DNA from 3 places in the Echinicola vietnamensis DSM 17526 genome. Region 1 is predicted to be linked to each of the others. Evidence: riboswitches for the same ligand, from Rfam matches in the RefSeq annotation. Region 1 holds a riboswitch; each other region holds the start of a gene.

Region 1 (4,874 bases):
CTGCAATCTAGGCCTAAAGGAAAATAATTCTTAGTGCCTTTGAGCCTTGGTGGCTATCATTGTTCCGATAACCAAAGAAATTTATCGCCTCCAATAATATAGGTTGATCCACCAATGTATTTACCACCTTTGGTTGCGCTTTGCCACGGATGAACGCTGATAAACACAGATAGGATGCTTAAGAAATGGCAAATCCCTGGTATCGTGTATAATGTAACCTCGAAAGCCAGCCCCAGAGGGGCGACACATTCATAGCCATGGGTGAAGTCCATGGTAAATTACCCCATTCAACGTTTTCCGTTTTAGCCGCATTGACCGCCCTATTCTCCATGACTTCCCGCTAAAACCCATTCGAGCGGATGGAGGAAAAGCATCGTTTTAGCGGTTTGAAATTTTCTTTTGTAAGACCATGTCGAAAATCATCCCCCAGAAATATTGCTTGATCCCTACTCCCAAATTCCCTTCGGGACGATTTCCAAGACATGCCCAAAGGGATCTTCAAAATAGCAGCTTTCCAATCCGTCTTTCCACTCTTGTTCGTGGGTGATGATGATGCCTTGCTCGATCAAGGCTGCTTTGCTTTCGGGATAAGCACTGGCTTCTACCTCAAAGGCAATGTGTTGTTTGCCATGGGCAAAATGGGGCGGCAGCACTTGTTCGTTTTGGGTAGTTTCCGGGACAAAGCACAGCAGGACGGAGGTGCCACACCTGAAAAAAATATGCCGGCCTTTCTCCTTGGAAATCACCGGCATCTTAAGTTTTTTATGATAGAAATCTTCTGCCTGATCCAGGTCAGGGATATAAAGACACGTTTCTTTTATTTGTGAAAATTCCATAACGTGAAGATAACCAAAACGATGGGATTTTCATCAACCACATCCTGATGCAAAGCCTTATCGCATTAAGGGATTAACCTAAATGGACATTTTCCAGCTTTTGGATGCTGTCAAGGATGCGTTCTTGACGGACGGAGCCGTTAAGTGCGATTATGGAAACGTTATTGGCTTCTATGGCAGGAAGGTGTTTGATTAGATCTTCTGTAGCGAGCGTGCAGATCGACCAGTACCGTTCTTGGGCCTGATGGATGGTGGCTTGCCCGATCAGTGGGGCCAGCGCATCAGCAGTGTCAGCACTGACGATGACTTCCAAGGATGCGGTGAGCGGTTTTTCGCGCTTGATTTTCGCTCCTTGCAGTTTGTCATAGCTATAGGCGTAGCCTTTTATGGCTTTGGTCAGGTCCGCATAAACGGAAGCGCCCGTGGGCAGACTGCCTGCACCTTTTCCTTGAAAAAACTGCTCACCCAAATTGTGGGAAGTGACTTTTGCTGCATTGTATTCATTTTCTACCAAGAACAATGGATCACTTTCTCCCACCAAAGCGGGGAGGATATACATGCTCAATCCGTCTTGGCTCCTTTGTACCGTGGCGATCAGCTTGATCTTCAGGCCAAGGGACTTGGCCAAGGCCACATCCTCTGCATGAACATGCTGTACCCCAATGGTCAGGATTTCATTTTCAGGAATGTACCTTCCAAAGGCATGGAGGCTAAGGATGGTCAATTTGCTGCTGACATCGCTTCCATTAATGTCCAAGGTAGGATCTGCTTCGGCAAAGCCTTTTTCCTGTGCCAGCTTTACGGCATCCGACAGGCTGAGGTCATCCTGGAACAACCGGGAAAGGATGTAGTTTGACGAACCGTTGAGGATGCCTTGGAGCTTGCTGATGTGATCACCCGCAAAATGGCAATCGAGGCACGTGATGATCGGAATGCCTGCGGCGGCAGAGGCTTCATAGAGAAGACTGCCTCCATAGCTTTTCTCCAATTCCAGTAGCTCAGGAAGGTGGGCGGCAAGCATCTTTTTATTGGCAGAGATGACCTTCTTTCCTGATTTCAACAGGCTGCTGACATAATCATAGGCCTGAATGGGATCAGAGATCAGCTCTATTCCAATGTCATGCGGGGTGTTTAAAATGTCCTTTGGGTCAAAGGATAATTGGAGCGAATGGGGCCTTTCTTTATTCTTATTTTGTACGACAATCGTTTCGGGCAGAAGCGATGGGCGGTCATTTTTAGCGATTTCATAATAGCCTTGTCCGACCACTCCAAAGCCAAACAGTCCAATGCGGTTAGTCATTGTTTTCCAAGTAAAAAGATGTTAGAATATAATTTAATTGTTCGTTTTCTACCAAAAAGGCATCATGTCCATAGATGGAAGAAATCTCTCTGTAGGTGCCGTTAGGGACATTTTTGCTGATAAACTGGGACTCTTCTTTGGTAAACAGCAAATCGGTATTGATGCCGATAGAGAGCACTTTTGCTTTGATTGCTGACAGGGCTTTGGCGGTTCCTCCTCTGCCTCTGCCCAGGTCATGGCTGTCCATGGCTTTGGTGAGTACCCAGTAGGAGAGGGCATTGAAGCGGTTGGAAAGCTTTTGACCTTGGTAGCGCAAATACGAACTTACCCGAAAGTGATCCGTTTTTTCTTCTGTTTCAGCTTGGCTGGCATGAAAGATATCTTGGTGCCGGTAGCTGAGCATTCCGATGGCACGAGCTGCTTCCAAGCCTTTTTTGCCGGCGTCCGGTGAGTTCTGTCCCCAGGTGCTATCGGATTCTATGGCCATTCTTTGGGCTTCATTAAAGCCAATGGTCCACGGGGAAGTCTTGGCATTGGAAGCGACAATGATGGTCTTTTTCACTTGCTCCTGTAGGTTATATGACCATTCCAAGGCGACTTGTCCACCAAGCGAGCCCCCGATGATGGTGTCAATTTGCTGGATACCCAAATGTTGCCGCAACCGGTCAAAGGCCTTGGCCATGTCCCGGGTGGAGAGGTTTGGGAAATCGTAATAATACGGTTTGCCGGTTTTGGGATTATCGCTAAGGGGCTGGGTAGAGCCATAGCAAGATCCTAGCAGGTTAGCACAGACAATAAAATATTTGGTAGGGTCAAAAAACTTGTCTTCTCCCACGAGACCACTCCACCATTCGTGTACATTGGCGTCGCCGGTAAGCGCATGCAAGATCCAGATGACATTGTCTTTTTTAGGCGTCAAATGCCCTTGAGTGGTATAGCTAATCTCAAATCCTGGTAGTGATTCTCCTGATTCGAGATTTAATTCCTCTTCACAGTGGAATGTTTCCTGTGTCATATCGGTAATCAGATACGGTGATGTTAGATTCATTTTACTCTTTGTTTAGCGTTGACTTCGGCCAACTGGGATCATCAAGAATGGGAATAAAAGCAAGTAAAGACGCCCGAAACGGGCAAAATAGGAGGGTGCTTAGTTGCACATGCACATTCGTTGATGCAAGGCACTTTCCCTTTGGATAAAAATTAATTCGATGATGCTTTGTGTGTGAAGTTGTATTGCTGTGTGTATCCTTTTTATAAAATTCATTGTTTAAGAATTTATATTTCCAAATGCGGATATTCACATTCGGCAGGAATTGGCACCTTGGATTTTCCAGGTTGCCAGAGGGTCTACGAGCCTGTCTCTCACCTCTTCTGTATAAATCCTTGTACTTTTAAAAAGTAAAGGATAGCACAAAGTAACAATCCAATTTTTGAATTTGCAAGTATTCGAAAAAGAGTTTTTTAAAAATTAAAGCGATCATAAAACCCTATAAAATCGATAGAGAATACTGTTTTTAGGTTTCTGGCTCAAAGGATATACCGAAAAGCGTAATTAGAAGGGGTGTTGAGCCGAAAGGTATCGAAAGCGTTTTGCAAGGTATAAAAAAAGGTGGCTGAGGACATCAGCACACCTTTAGAAGTAGTAGAGTAAGTAGTTTCTTAATATTGTTTGACCTGCGATCAAATCGCGTATGGATTAGGTGATGGGTTTAATCTTCATAGTAATAAACGGCAGATGCACCTGCTACGTCTTGGCTAAAGGCTGGTGAAGGGTTGCCGTTGGTGGAGAAGTAATCATATACCAATACTCTACCGCCTCCATTTGCTCTTTCGGCGACGAAGATCATTTTGCTGTCTTCGCTGTAGGCCACATCTACTGGATTGCCCAACATGGTGTTGTTACCTTCTATCCGGGCCTGCGCAGCCATAGCAATAGTTCCTCCGTCTGTGGTGCCGTTTAGGGTACTGGTGAAGTCAGTAATGATCACCAAGCCACCGTCACTGTCTGAAGAGGCATCACCAATGTCGGTGAGGACCATCAGGTCATCTTCCATGGAATAGGTCAACCCGTGTGTTCTGCCCAGACCTTCGATGGTCACACGCTTATCGGGGCTGATCATGCCGTCTGTATTGGCCATGAAGTTGTTGAACACTGCCAAGTCAGCGGTTTTGTCCACGACGGCATAGAGCGTATTGCCCTCTAGGTGAATGCCCCAAAGTGCAAAGTCCACTTCATAAGTGTTTTGTAGCGTGAAGCCGTTGTTGGTTTTCTGATAGACATATAAGCTGCTTTGGTTGCCATTTGCCTCTACAGGTGACTCTGCCACGACGACCATATCATTCATGACGGCTATTTCGCGTCCACTGACAAAAGTCCCCGATCCGGATAGTCCCAAAGAAATGGACAGGCCGTTATCCATCTTGGCCGCCATGATATCAGCATAAACATTCAGGGAATTGTCTGATCGAACCAACTGGATGATTTCGTCATTTTTATCATCGTAGTAGATGCCGTCAGCATCCGCTCCTGCTGAAGCAAAGGTACTGCTGCTGACATCGGATGACGAGAAATCCATGACCGTGATCATGCCGCTGGTATTGCTGGAAACAAATAACGATGCCACATCGTTTTCGGGCATGTCCATGTCCTCATCATTGTCACAGGCAAAAAAGCCAAATGCGGGTAGTACAATGAGTGTCGTCTTTAAAATAGTGTTTGTTAAAGTTTTCATAAGATA
Region 2 (4,874 bases), 440 kb from region 1:
CCCGGGCAGATTTTACCACTTGGGGCAAAAACATCTTTCCGGACCCAAAGAGATCCCCCACGACGTTCATGCCATCCATCAACGGCCCTTCGATTACCTTCAAGGGACTTTTTAGATGTTGACGAGCTTCTTCCGCATCACTTTCGATATGGTCGATGATGCCTTTCACCAAGGAATGTTCGATCCTCTTTTCTACTGACTCTGCACGCCAAGCTTCACTGGCCACTTCTTTTTTGCCGCTTGACTTGACGGTCTCTGCAAAATCCAACAACCGTTCGGTAGCATCATCCCTCCTGTCCCAAAGCACATCTTCCACATGCTCCAGCAGGTCCTTTGGAATATCGTCGTACACTTCCAACATGGTGGGATTAACAATTCCCATATCCATACCATGCTGAATGGCATGATATAAAAATGCAGCATGCATGGCCTCACGGACAGGGTTGTTTCCCCTAAACGAAAAGCTGACATTGCTGACGCCTCCGCTGACTTTCGCCCCAGGGAGGTTTTCTTTTATCCATTTTGTGGCTTTGAAGAAATCTATGGCGTTGCTTCGGTGCTCCTCCATTCCGGTAGCTACCGGAAAGATATTGGGATCGAAGATAATATCATTAGGATTAAACTTCACCGTTTCCACAAGGATATCATAGCTCCGTTTGCAAATGTCCACGCGTCGCTGATAAGTGTCCGCTTGGCCATCTTCGTCAAAGGCCATGACCACCACGGCTGCACCAAACTTCTTGATGGTTTTGGCTTGGTGGATAAATTCGTCCTCGCCATTTTTCAAACTGATGGAGTTGACGATTCCCTTTCCTTGGATACATTTTAGCCCCGCTAAAATAATATTCCACTTGGAACTGTCCACCACAATAGGAATCCTACTGATCTCTGGTTCGGAAGCAATCAGGTTAAGGTACTTCACCATGGCTGCCTCACCATCCAGCATCCCTTCATCCATGCAGACATCCAATACTTGTGCTCCGCCCCTCACTTGGTCCAAAGCCACTTCCAAAGCTTCATCAAATTGGCCGTTCAAGATCAAACGGGCAAACTTCTTGGAACCTGTCACATTGGTCCGTTCACCGATATTGACAAAGTTCAACTCCGGTGTAAACACCAATGGTTCCAGCCCGGATAATTTGAGCTGGTTATGTTTAGTCTTCTTATCCATTCCCACTATTCTTCTTCTAATGTATACGCTAGTTTTCTGGGTTTGTATTTTTTACTGACGTCTCCTATCACTCGAATATGCTCAGGAGTGGTCCCACAGCAACCACCCAGGATATTGATCAAGCCATCTTTCAGAAATTCTTCCACCTGATCGGCCATTTCTTGGGCGGTTTGGTCATACTGGCCAAACTCATTGGGCAGCCCGGCATTTGGATAGGCACTGACGTAAAACGGTGCATTTTCTGCCAACACTTTCAGATAAGGTCTTAACTCTTTTGCCCCCAATGCACAATTCAGCCCAATGCTCATCAAAGGTACATGAGAAACTGAAATGAGGAAAGCCTCCGTGGTCTGTCCACTGAGTGTCCTGCCAGAAGCATCCGTAATGGTTCCTGAAATCATGATGGGGATCCCTCCTTCCTCTGGAGAAAGGGGTAGTCCTTTTTCCTCAAAAACCTCTTGGATGGCAAACAATGCCGCTTTGGCATTCAAGGTATCAAATATCGTTTCTACCAAGAGAATATCAACTCCCCCATCCAGTAATCCCCTAACCTGCTCGGCATAGGCCTCGGAGAGCTGATCAAAATTAATGGCACGGTACCCAGGGTCATTGACATCTGGGGAAATCGAAGCCGTCCTGTTTGTAGGCCCGATAGCACCGGCCACAAAGCGGGGCTGATCGGGAGTTTTTTCACTGTATGAAAGGGCCGCTTCCCTGGCGATTCTTGCGGATTCCACATTGAGCTCATAGGCCAATTGCGAAAGATCGTAATCCTCCTGTGCAATGGAAGTACTGCTAAAGGTATTCGTTTCTATGATATCTGCTCCAGCCTCCAAATATGTATCGTGGATGTCCCGAATGATCTTCGGTCTGCTAAGTGACAGTAAATCATTGTTGCCCTTTAGGGCCTTGGGGTGATTGGCCAATTCAGGTGTCCTGAAATCCTCTTCTTCAAGCGTATAACGCTGAATCATGGTACCCATCGCACCATCGAGTATCAAGATCTTTTTGTCTACTTGTTGAAGTAATATGTCGGTTCGTGTATTCATGCCCTCATTAATAGTAAGAAAAGCTGTATCGAGCAAAGAACCGATAGAAAAGCAATAATCTACCGCTCATCTTTTCCTGACAAGCTCAGGATGGGAGTTAGCACCTTGTCTGATCAGGTTGCTAAGACGTCATAGGGCCCTTCCCTCGGTCTTTCTCGATAAGCAATTCCAAAGTTAACATGAATTAGTGGAAAAAAATTACATTCTACCCATTTTATTTTGATAATATCGGTTTCAGTAAGCACTCCGTAAATATCAATCAGGGCCTGATTCCTACTCCCACCTGCAAATAGGGATTGGACATGTATTGAGACATGCTGACTGCTCCTAACTCATAGCTTCCAAGTGGAATTTCTACTCCTCCGTATACCGAAGCCACTAAGGCAACCTTAGATCTTTTGGCAAGGGGGAAAACCCTACTTAAATAAATTTCAGGTTTAGCCATCATTCCACCATTTCGCAATTCACCATCATAGTCCGGAAGATCAATTAAATCAGGAAAATCCAGCTTTCGCTTATGGATCAAGCTGTACCGTACATTACCATAGCCCAAGCCGCCCAACGCGCCCACTTCCCAATTATAAATATCGATCAGTTTGGCACCCAAGTTCCCATATATCCTTAAGCTGCTAAGGCTTTGGTCATAATCTTGATTTGCCTCACCAGACATATTTAGATTATATAAATCTATTCCGTACAGAAACCCTCTGTTTTCCCCTAAAAGCTTTAAACCTAAGTTTTTGGGAATTCCTTTTAGGGGTTTGTAGCCATTATTCTTAAGGTGAGCATTAAGGTCATTTGGCTTGGTAAAGTGCGCACCATAAATTAAGTGTATGCCTAAAGATGCATCCCGGTAGAAATAATTTTTCTCAGGAAGGCTGATGCCAGCACCCAACCGGACAAAAGCACCGCTTTGCAAATTGTCAAATGTCAATCCATTTAAGTTCCAGGAATCTTCGAAGGGATTAAAAGAATAGCCAACTTTGGCGATCATGCTAATGACTTCTTCACTGGGTAAAATATTGAGGTCATAGCCCAGTTCAAAACCAATTTCCGTCAAAAAACCACCCATAAACTGACTGCCCTTGTTGATGTCATTCCTTCTCAGGATAAATCCATGAGCGGGATCGGCCAAAAACTGGTCCAGGTTTTCCCCTTCCCGCTCTTCAAGCATTTCCACATTCAAATAGCCCATGCCGATAGACATGTAATGAATCAGGTGAAATTTCCCTTCTTCGGTAAAGCTATAGCCGAAATTGATAAAAGCCCTAGTCGTACGGTAATCCAACGCATAATCGTAAAATGGCGTCTCCACACCGTTATTTTGATAGAGCTCGGCTCCAATGATAAAGTCGTTAAACCGTGTTTGATAACTAAGGCCATAGGAATTATAACTGTTTGGCATGGGGGGCTGACCATGATTTTCCAAGAGCTTATTCAATCCCTGCAGATTGGCTCCAGAGGTACCATAGTAAACATTGAAGCTGGTCCGCTGATACCCTCTGGTCTCTTGTGCAAAAGCTTCTCCACCGAAGCACACCAAAATAAAAATTACAACAATTGTCCTCATCAGGTGAAATTTCAGCTCAAAAATAAAATTTATATGTTAAAAGGCGATAACTTTTATCAGGTTTATAAGTCATCTGCCATAGGTACATAATAAACATTTTGATCTCATTTTGCTGGATTTTCGGTAAAGATTTAATCTATGGCCCATCCCAGATCGACCCAGCTGTCCAAATTTGACAAATCTCAGCTAAAACGCTATTAACAAGATATCACTTTCAGCCCACATGGCCGTAGGAGATATCGATCCCAAAAGACTACTTTTATGGGATTTTATAGTATATTAACTGCCCTGTTTTAGTTATCTACTCTTTAACAAACAAATGAACAACAGTATGATTACAACAACCACCCCTTCAGTGGAAGGACATGAAATCAAAACATATTTTGGAATTGTTTCTGGAGAAACGATCATAGGAGCGAATGTTTTCAGGGACTTTTTTGCCAGTATCACAGATATCGTCGGTGGCCGCTCAGGCACCTATGAAAAAGTACTGAAAGAAGCCAAGTCAACTTCTCTGATGGAAATGGAAATGCAAGCAAAAGCGATGGGAGGAAATGCTGTAGTCGGTGTGGACCTGGACTATGAAACCATCCGCGATGGCATGTTGATGGTTACAGCGAGTGGAACCGCCGTATTGGTAGAACCCAAGCAATGATAAATGATGTAACGTTTCTGTAGAAAGAGATGTATTCCTTCATCCGTGCTCTGTAATCATATGACCAGGGCACGGATAATTTATTCATGTGTGAGTTTCCCTTCTAAAATTTGATGGATTTTTTCCTTGGTGCTTTTTTTGATCACCTCATTGTTAATGACCACCATGGGACCCGTTTTGCAAAAATCCATACATTTGGTTTTGACAATTTTATATTTCCCTTTGTGCGTATCCAGTTTGGTAAGATCTTGGACATCCTTGAGCAAACCTTTACAGCCATTTTTTTTACAATCCGAACCGGCACACACAAATATGAATTTCCTGAACTTTCCCATGTATCGCTAAAGGTTTGACACCATTTGTAACAACAAACCGCACAAATACGCTCCATACGTCCCTACTGCATAACCAAACACGGCCAATAAAACC
Region 3 (4,874 bases), 960 kb from region 1:
TTGACCCCTAGTGGATCAATTGCATATTTTTTAGCTTCTAAAAGTTGCTGACCAATGATTTGGTGGTGGATTCCAGTACTTCAAAGGCGTTTTGGGCCATGATGTTTTCAGAATCCAACGTAGGGTTAACCTCTACAATTTCCCAACAGCAAACTCTTTTGTCTTTTATCAATTCCATGTTCAATTTTAAGGCTTCTTGCACCGTCAAACCATCGGGAACTGGTGTTCCTGTACCTACGGAAATGGAACTGTCCATGCTGTCTACATCGAAGGAAATATAAATCTGCTCACAATCTTTCAAAATGGCCAAAGCCTCTTCCGAAATTTGAGTTATTCCCTTTTGACGGACTTCTTGGGTGGTGAAGTTACGTATGCCGTGCTTTTCGATCAGCTTGTTTTCAGGTTCTTCCGTGTCTCTTACAGCAATGTAGACAATGTCCGACGCCTTGATCTTTGGGAAATCCCCGCCGATTTTTTTGATCTTTTCCCAGTATTCGATTTCTTCCGCAGATGGATCCTGTTGCCGGTTTTCAAGATTGTCTTCTTGAAGGCACATACCCAAGGGCATGCCGTGCATATTCCCTGAAGGACTCGTGTAGGGGCTGTGGATGTCAGCATGGGCGTCGATCCATATCACCCCAAGGCGCTTTTCCGGATTGGCAGCCTTGATTCCCATGATGGTCCCTGCAGCGGTAGAGTGATCCCCCGCCAGGACAATTGGGAATTTCTTTTCCTCACGGAGTGCTTTTATCGTATCGTGCACATTTCCCAGCACCTCATGCACCCCGTCAATGTACTTGGCATGCGGATAGGGGTTGTTTTTCCATAGGTAATTGTTGGCATCTGGCACATTGATGGGGTCAAACCGGGTAAAGAAATCCGATTTTTTACCCAAGCTCGCCACCTTTAGCGCGTCAATTCCCAAGCTGGCCCCTCTAGTGCCTGCGGCAAGTTCAGACCGTACTTCTACAAGCTTGATGTTTCTCATAATGGGTAAATCTCTAGTTCGTTATATTGGGCAAATCAGTTATTTGGATCAATTGCCACAAAAGTAGTCAAAAATGTGCATTTATGGGAGAAGGGAGGTGTGAAAGGTGAGGCGGTTTTGTACAATAAGACAAATCGTCCAGTTTCCCGTACGTGATCATGCGTTTATGATGGTAATAATGATGTTCTTTTCGCTGATTTTACCCGTTACTTTCACTAATAAGTGAAGGTTAAGCTTGAACGGCTATTGATAATAGTAAGGTATCTAGATCTATTGGTTTTCAGTGGGATAGTGTTGTAAATTTATACGTGAAGAGAGCGGAGGTATACACCGTTTGGCCTCTTTTCAAGGGGAGTTAAAGTGAGGAAATTAGGGGAAAGAAAATAATTCCCTACAAATTCTATAGGGAAATTAGTTTTTGTAAAAAATTGTCGTACCTTTGAAACAGTTATTAGCGAAAAGCGCCGAAAGCTTGGTAGCTGATTTATAAAGAATAGGGGAGAGAACAGGCTCGAAGAACCTATAGCAACCTATCCCTCTCAACAAAGAAAAGGTGCTAAATCCTGCCGAAATCATTTGAGGACCTATAAATGTGAAAACCATGAGACAAGCAATGCGAATGCGGAAACCGATGAAAGCCCCCAAAGGGTGTTGTTGCAGATAGTAGCAAACCCTCAGAAAAATCAACTAATAACGATCTTAACTAAAGAAACCATGACAGCAATAGCTTCTAACCATAGCATTTCCACTCAAAACAATCATATCTTCAGCTTTCAGTCCGTCATCAGGAACAAAACCACGGACCAAAAGTCCTTAAGTGCTTATGAGTGGCTTTCAGAAAATGAATTTGTCCAATTGGAAGGCCAAGGTACTTTTGGCTTTCACAACTTTGAAGCGGCCAATAAGCAGTTTCAAGCGATCTACTTCACCCTCAAAGGGGATTTGGCCGCACACTATGCATTCTTCAGGGGAATCGTACTGGCTGGACAACCTAAAGAGGTCTATTTGGAAAACATTCATGAAAACAGAAGTTTCACATTGAAGTTTTACAAGAAGAATGAAGCGGTAGCCAAAGAGTACTTGGAGAAGATTTTTAGAATCGTCAACGATGAAATCAGGTTCAAACAAGTGCTACGAAAAGTGCTCATCAATCAGGAAAAGCACCGCTTGGAAGAAAAGTTGCTCTTTAATGAACTGAGCCATTAAGGTACAATAATAAACCATCACTAATAACCATATTAAAACACCTCCGAAGTATTTTTCGAGGTGTTTTTTTTGTTGGCCCAATTGAGGGGTATGGAAACGGTTCGTGCAGATAAGGAGGAAACGCTGATAGCATGATCACCAAGCAGCATACCCAAAGCCTTAGCAGTATTCTATCATCATTACTGAGGGCAAGGCCCTTGATAAACCTTAAATTAGCCACAGATAAAATGGATGAACCCAGATTTGCAATGGTGCCAGCATCTTATCTGTGTTTATCAGCGTTCATCCGTGGCAAAATGGAAACCAACAGTGGAAAGGAAAATGATAAGCCATAGGAATAGGTTGCTCCCAATTTTTCGGCTTGATCCCCAACAAGGCTCCATGGTACAATTCAATTGTAACTTCCAATGAGTGCAGGTTACAGCATTTACTTGGCACCTTTGTGGCGGATTATGTATCCCTGGTTTTACCGTTAAGAAAATGGCAGTTTACAAAAGTAAAGGATGGGAATGACAGGTTTCATGCTGCCCCTTTACCCCGAGTTCCCGCCGCGGGCTTCCCATGATGAAGTCCTGTCAAGGGCAGCTTTTGCCCATTTGGTACTTATTCCACCTTTGACGAAGGTGAAAAAAGAAGGAGCAAGTGACTACCTGCTCCCTAAATGGTATCCTGCCTAAAGTAAAGTTCCATAGGAAGGGGCAAGGTAAAAATGCATTAGCCTTGGATTATTCTCCACGAATGACCGCTAAGCCCCATTTGGTCCGTTATTTCCATCCCCCTCCGAGGCTTCGGTACAGTTCGATGTTGGCGATGGCCAATTGGGTTTTTAACCTTACCAGCTCCATTTGGTTTTCCAAGGCATCTTCTTGGGCATTGATGATTTCCAAGTAACTCGCAAATCCACTCTGGAAGAGCAGGAATGCATCCTTAATGCCCTTGTTGGTGACTTGAAGCCTGTCTTCGACGATATTATGGGCTTCTTGCAGCTTTTCGATCGTTACCAAGGCATTAGAAACTTCCCCTACAGCACCAATGATGGTCTCTTTAAAGTCCAATTGCGCAATTTCTCTTTTATTAAGGGCAATTAAATGGTTGGTTTTTAACTTGCGATTTTGAAAAATCGGTTGGAAAATGGCCCCGTTCAGCAGCGCAAAACCCGCTCCCATAGGGTCAAGGAAATGCTCGATTTGATAGGAGTTGAGGCCTACTCCGCCGCTAATGGTCAAAGAGGGGTATTTCATGGCCTGAGTAACCCCGACATTGGCGTTACTTATGATCAGGTTATATTCCGATGCGGCAATATCCGGCCTGTTTTGGATTAGTTCCAGCGGTACCCCTGTTTGGTAAGTGCTGTCAAAGGCGATATCTTCCAAGTGATGGACCAGCTCCAGCTCTTGGGGAGCCCTTCCCAAGAGTTCATTAAGTCGCGTTTCCTGAATGGCATAATCCCTTTCCAGATCAGGTATCAAGGCCTTTGCCCGTAGCATTTGGGATTCAGTCTGCTGGACAGCCAGGGAGGTGGTCTCTCCGGCATCATACTGAAGTTTTACGATTCTGAGTGTGTTTTTACTTAACTCATAGTTACGCCTTGATACGGTGAGCTGGGATTTGAGCATCAGCATGTTTAAGTAGGTCGTAGCCACCTCTGAGACTAAAGCGGTTTGTAATGCTTTTTTAAACTCTTGCGTTTTCATAAAATCGGCTCGAGCAGCTTCTTTTTGCCAGCGAAGCTTACCCCAGATATCAATTTCCCAGCTTGCCTGTAGGGAAGATACGTATTCCATCCGCTCAGTATAAAGTGAAGTAGGAATGTCTTCCCCATGGTTTCTTCTGGCCCTATTGGAACCATAGTTGTTATAATATTCCGAATAATATTCACGGTTATATTTAAAGGGAGAAGCACCCAGGGAAGGCAGAAAGTTAGCCTTGGATTGCTGTAGATTTTGATAGCCTATGTCGATTTCCTTTGTCATTTTTTGCATGTCAAAGTTGTTGGATAGGGCAGAATCGATCAGGCTCACCAAGGTAGAATCCTTGAAATAGGCCTTCCAATTTACAGCCGCCATGTTTTTCTTACCCGTCATCAAACTGTCCCTGAGGCTGTCAGCTCCATAATATTGATCAGGGAAATCTATTTCCGGTCTATTATAGTTTTGCCCCACCTTACAACTAGCCATCGCTATTACGACCAGTGTAAAAGGCAATATGTTTTTTAGCGAATTCATAGTTAGTCTTTTTCTATCGTTTCAATAAAGTACCTGTCTTGGATTTGCTGGAAGATATAGGCCAGCACTGGGATAAAGATTACCCCTAATGAAATGCCGAAAATCATTCCTCCAGCTGTACCGATACTTACTGATTTGGTGCCTTGGGCAGAAGAGCCCACGGAAAACATCAAGGGCACCAAACCTGCCGTAAAGGCAAAAGAGGTCATCAAAATAGGCCTGATCCGTAAGGCACACGCCTCCACTACGGCGTCTGCTACATTAAGTCCTTCTTTTCTCTTTTGGGAGACAAACTCCACGATCAGAATGGCGTTTTTGGCCAATAGACCAACCAACATCACTAGTCCTACCTGCACGTAAATATTGTTCTCGATGCCTGCAAGGTTGATAAATACAAACACCCCTAAGATACCTGCAGGAAGGGACAGGATCACGGCCATGGGTAGCCAGAAACT

What was found. Region 1 has a riboswitch for S-adenosylmethionine ahead of metX (homoserine O-acetyltransferase MetX). Riboswitches for the same ligand answer to the same signal wherever they lie in the genome.
Region 2: linked by a shared signal. The riboswitch ahead of ECHVI_RS17705 (homocysteine S-methyltransferase family protein) and the one ahead of metX (homoserine O-acetyltransferase MetX) in region 1 are both predicted to bind S-adenosylmethionine.
Region 3: linked by a shared signal. The riboswitch ahead of ECHVI_RS12045 (hypothetical protein) and the one ahead of metX (homoserine O-acetyltransferase MetX) in region 1 are both predicted to bind S-adenosylmethionine.

What each region holds. Positions count from the first base shown of each region.
Region 1 covers NC_019904.1:3,885,335-3,890,208, forward strand. Annotated here, with positions in the region: gene ECHVI_RS15985 (VOC family protein) at 447-836, opposite strand; gene ECHVI_RS15990 (homoserine dehydrogenase) at 910-2,136, opposite strand; gene metX (homoserine O-acetyltransferase MetX) at 2,129-3,184, opposite strand; SAM riboswitch class I at 3,409-3,518, opposite strand; gene ECHVI_RS16000 (hypothetical protein) at 3,846-4,868, opposite strand.
Region 2 covers NC_019904.1:4,323,083-4,327,956, forward strand. Annotated here, with positions in the region: gene metH (methionine synthase) at 1-1,171, opposite strand, end outside; gene ECHVI_RS17705 (homocysteine S-methyltransferase family protein) at 1,177-2,220, opposite strand; SAM riboswitch class I at 2,284-2,385, opposite strand; gene ECHVI_RS17710 (hypothetical protein) at 2,480-3,790, opposite strand; gene ECHVI_RS17715 (YbjQ family protein) at 4,122-4,445, shown strand; gene ECHVI_RS17720 ((2Fe-2S) ferredoxin domain-containing protein) at 4,526-4,780, opposite strand; gene ECHVI_RS17725 (DUF819 family protein) at 4,787-4,874, opposite strand, start outside.
Region 3 covers NC_019904.1:2,928,127-2,933,000, forward strand. Annotated here, with positions in the region: gene ECHVI_RS12040 (arginase) at 38-988, opposite strand; SAM riboswitch class I at 1,470-1,581, shown strand; gene ECHVI_RS12045 (hypothetical protein) at 1,703-2,194, shown strand; gene ECHVI_RS23665 (hypothetical protein) at 2,704-2,871, shown strand; gene ECHVI_RS12055 (efflux transporter outer membrane subunit) at 2,959-4,419, opposite strand; gene ECHVI_RS12060 (efflux RND transporter permease subunit) at 4,422-4,874, opposite strand, start outside.